2 regions of the Nocardia sp. NPDC049526 genome follow, and region 1 is predicted to be linked to the other one. Evidence: riboswitches for the same ligand, from Rfam matches in the RefSeq annotation. Region 1 holds a riboswitch; the other holds the start of a gene.

Region 1 (2,195 bases):
TCGTCGAGACTCGCGCCTGCGGCGCATGCGCTTCGACGACTCGGACGCGAGACGGGCCGCGAACTCCTCGCTCGTAAGACTCGCTTCGTTGGGGTCACCGATGGCGGATCGTTCGGCCACCGGTGCACGCTCGCCGGATGGTCGAGTCCCGCGCCTGCGGCGCATGCGCTTCGACGAGTCGGCTGTGTTCGATGGCCGCGCCTTCGGCGCGGACGCGAGACGGGTCGCTCGTAAGACTCGCTCCGTAGTTGGAGAGTCTCCGCGGTCAACTCGCCTGCGATGGACTACATCGCATGCGCTGCGGGGTGCCCGGTTGGCGCGGACGTATCGTCGGAGCCATGGCTGTTGTGAAGATCAATGCGATCGAGGTTCCGGAGGGCGCGGGCCCCGAGTTGGAGAAGCGATTCGCCCATCGCGCGCATGCGGTCGAGGGCTCGCCGGGCTTCCTCGGCTTCCAGTTACTGCGGCCGGTGGCCGGAGAGAACCGGTACTTCGTTGTCACCCAGTGGGATTCGGAAGAGTCGTTCGCGGCGTGGCGGGACGGACCCGCGCGCGAGGCGCACGCCGGCGAGCGGCAGAAGCCGGTTTCGACGGGTGCCTCGCTGCTGGAATTCGAGGTTGTACTGGACGTCGCGGCCAAGTCCGCTTCCTGAAACCGCTGGACAGACCCGGCGCGCGACTCGCCCATCCCGGCCTGGGCAAGTCGCCCGCCATGTTGACGCCGAGTACAACCGGATGTCACAGTTCGAAGGACAAACGCGAGGGTGACGCGGTAATTCGGTGAAATTCCGGAGCGGTCGCGCCACTGTGTTCTTGCACCGAGTCCTTGGTGCCGGAAAGCCAGACACCGGCGCCTTCGCACCGAACAACTCACGGGACGCGCATCCCTAGGAGGACTCGAATGGCTATCGCGCATTCACCGAGTCGGGCAACTGATTCACTCGGCACACTGCTCATCGCAGTGGGCGTCGTTCTTCTCGCATTGCTCACGCTGTACCTGGTCGGCTTCGACCAGGGCGTCATCTCGCGCAGCGGGATGTACCTGCATGAGCTCATGCACGACGGACGTCACCTGCTCGGTGTGCCGTGCCACTGAGTACACCCACCCCGCCGACTCCGTCGGCGGCCGTACCCCTGGTCGGATCGCTCAAGACCCTGCTGCTCCGTGGCCTGCTGGCCGGCCTCATCGCCGGTCTGCTGGCCGCGACAGTGGGCTACTTCGTCGGCGAATCCAAGATCGACGCCGCCATCTCCATCGAAGAGGCCAATACCGCCAAGGAGCAGGCCGCCGAGCACGCCCAGGAACCAGCCGGGCATACGCACGGTGACGAGGAAGAACCGCTGGTCAGCCGGTCCGGGCAGAAGTTCGGGCAGTTCCTTGCGCTCGGACTCGCCGGGCTCGCGCTCGGGGCGATCTTCGCTTCGGTCGCGCACTTCGCACGCCGGTACACCACCTTGTCGGGGCCGAAGCTCGCGCTCGGATCGGCATTGGCCGGTTGGACCGCGATAGTGGCGGTGCCGTTCTTCAAGTACCCGGCCAATCCGCCCGCCGTGGGTGAACCGGACACCATCAACCAGCGCACCCTGCTGTGGTTGGCGGCGGTGCTACTCGGACTCGCTGCCGTCGGTATCGGGCTGTACGTCTACAAACTGCTTGCCGCGCAACTCGGTACGGTCCGGCTGATCGCCGGGGTCGCGGCATTCGTCCTCATCGTGGTACTCGGGTACATCCTGTTGCCCGGCGTGAACGAGGTGAAGGACGACTTCCCGGCCGTACTGCTGTGGCAGTTCCGTGCGACATCGCTCGGCGAGACGGCCACCCTGTGGGCCTGCCTCGGCCTCGGTTTCGCGGCGCTCACCGAATTCGCCACGCGCGATAGCACTCCGGTACGAGAAACAGCCGCTACCGCAGGCTGATCCGGAATTCGAACCGCGAAAGGCAGTGTCGGTCGTATGACCGCCACTGCCTTTTCCGTACGGCCGAGAACCGACCCACCACGCCCGGTTTTCGTGGCATTCACCGCACTCGTCATCGCGCTACTATGCGGCGTCGGCGAGGCCATCACCTACACCGCCGTGCAATTGGACCGCCCGAACGCCGATATCGGCTCACTCGCAACAGGTTCGGCCGTTCGCGGCGGCATTTATCTGGTGGTTCTCGGCGTCGCCGTCCAGATGGCGCGCGGCGCCCGCTG
Region 2 (2,195 bases), on a different contig from region 1:
CGCTCAGTGCGGTCGCGAGCAATCGCACCTCGGCGACCTTCTCCGCACCGAAGGCCAACCACGAACGCAGCCGCTCGTCGAGGCTGGTTTCGCTCGCCAAGGTATAGGGCACGTGCAGCAATGAGCAGGAACTCGACACCGCAACGGATTTCGCGCACCCCAGCACCGTGCCGAGCGTCGCCAAAGTCTTTTCCAGATCGGCCCGCCAGACATTTCGACCGTCGACCACTCCGGCCACCAGCAGCTTGTTCGCCAGCGCCGGCACACCGGAGAGATCGGCGTCAACCGTGAAATCCAGTGCGATACCTTCGATTTCGGCCTCGACCAAGGCACTCAACGCCGCACCTGGCTTGCCGAAGTACGTTGCCACCAGCAGCGCGGGGCGATCCGTCGCGGCCGACAGTTCGGCGTAGGTCCGCCGCACGCCTTCGACCTCGTCAGCGGTCAGATCGGTGGCCAGGACCGGCTCGTCGAGTTGTACCCATTCCGCGCCCGCCACGGCCAGCAGCCGCAACAGCTCCCGATAGAGCGGCACCAACTCGTCGAGCCGATCCAGTGCCGCACCGCCGGTCGCCTTCGCCAGCTTCAGGAAGGTGATGGGGCCGACCACCACCGGTCGCGCGGGCACCCCCAGCGCGAGCGCTTCCCGCAGCTCATCCAACACCTTCGATGGATCCAGCGAGAACACCGTCTCCGGACCGATTTCCGGCACCAGATAGTGATAATTGGTATCGAACCATTTGGTCATCTCCAGCGGTTCGACGGTATCGGTGCCGCGTGCGGCGGCGAAATAGCGATCCAGTGGATCGGCGATACCGGCGACCCGGGCCGGCAGCGCGCCGAGCAATACGGCGGTATCGAGCATCTGGTCGTAGTAGGAGAAGGTGCCGACCGGGATGGAATCCATTCCGGCGCTTTGTAATTCGGTCAGCTGGTCGCGTCGCAGATCGCGTGCTGTCGCGTGCAGTTGCTGCGCGTCGATGCGTCCGGCCCAGTAGGACTCGGTGGCGCGCTTGAGCTCACGGTGCGGCCCCACCCGCGGGAGACCGAGAACCGTCGCGGTGAACGGGTTATGCGTAACAGTCACGAATTTCTCCAGTGCTGAGATCGAAGACCATCGCCCTACGAGCTAGCGGAGACCGAATGACGTGCCGGCACACCGATGGAGCCCGACAATCACACGGAGGTCCGCGCGCCCAATCCACGAGGCGGTGGCCGCCGGATACGGCGTATCCGACACGGCTGGCAGGTCTTCGGACTTGCGGGCACGGGCCTTCTGGCCGACCCCGTACGGGGCTCACCTACTGGCCGTCGCTTCCCGGGTGGTTGCCCAGTGCTCGATGACGGCGGTCGTTCCTGCATACCGCTGCGGGACAGTCCCGGATTCTCACCGGGTTCCCTCTCATCCGCGCACCGGTTTCCCGATCCGCGAACTCGACTCCGTAACGCGACGTCGGGGCTCCATCTCGTCTACGCACGGCGAACCAGCTGCGTCAACCAGCATAGGCGGCCGCGCAATCGGATTTCACAGCGCTCGATGCGCAGCGGGTTTGCGAAGTTGTCGCCAGGTGCGTTCGAGTCGCCGGTGGCACCCGACCGCACTTGTGACCGCGACGGACGGTGAGATGTGTCGGTGAGGTGAACACAACTTCGCAACTCTGCTAGGACTCGTTGTGAAGATTCCGCGAAGGGGACTTCCCTGTCAGGCCACGATTCCGGGGCGGGTACCTTAGTTCAATGTTCTCGAAAGTCTTGGTTGCCAACCGTGGCGAGATCGCCATCCGCGCCTTCCGCGCGGCCTACGAACTCGGCATCGGGACAGTCGCCGTCTTCCCGTACGAGGACCGCAACTCGGTCCACCGGTTGAAGGCCGCGGAGTCCTACCAGATCGGCGAAGAAGGGCACCCGGTCCGGGCGTACCTGTCGATAGCGGCGATCATCGAGGCGGCCAAGTCCGCGGGTGCCGACGCCATTTACCCCGGTTACGGCTTCCTGTCCGAGAACCCGGACCTCGCGGCGGCCTGCGCGCGCGAGGGCATCACCTTCATCGGTCCGTCGGCCGAAGTGCTCGAACTGGCTGGTAACAAGGCTCGCGCGATCGAGGCGGCGCGGGCAGCGGGTCTGCCGGTGCTGAAGTCCAGCGCGCCCTCCGCCGAGGTGGACGAACTGCTGGCCGCCTCCGAGGAGCTGGACTA

Evidence for each region. Region 1 has a riboswitch for cobalamin ahead of ACIBW7_RS04910 (CbtB-domain containing protein). Riboswitches for the same ligand answer to the same signal wherever they lie in the genome.
Region 2: linked by a shared signal. The riboswitch ahead of metE (5-methyltetrahydropteroyltriglutamate--homocysteine S-methyltransferase) and the one ahead of ACIBW7_RS04910 (CbtB-domain containing protein) in region 1 are both predicted to bind cobalamin.

Annotation. Positions count from the first base shown of each region.
Region 1 is NZ_JBITMA010000001.1:1,106,725-1,108,919, reverse strand. Features, by position in the region: gene mhuD (mycobilin-forming heme oxygenase MhuD) at 339-653, shown strand; cobalamin riboswitch at 719-871, shown strand; gene ACIBW7_RS04910 (CbtB-domain containing protein) at 902-1,096, shown strand; gene ACIBW7_RS04905 (CbtA family protein) at 1,087-1,917, shown strand; gene ACIBW7_RS04900 (hypothetical protein) at 1,954-2,195, shown strand, end outside.
Region 2 is NZ_JBITMA010000004.1:242,547-244,741, reverse strand. Features, by position in the region: gene metE (5-methyltetrahydropteroyltriglutamate--homocysteine S-methyltransferase) at 1-1,087, opposite strand, end outside; cobalamin riboswitch at 1,227-1,433, opposite strand; gene ACIBW7_RS14730 (pyruvate carboxylase) at 1,738-2,195, shown strand, end outside.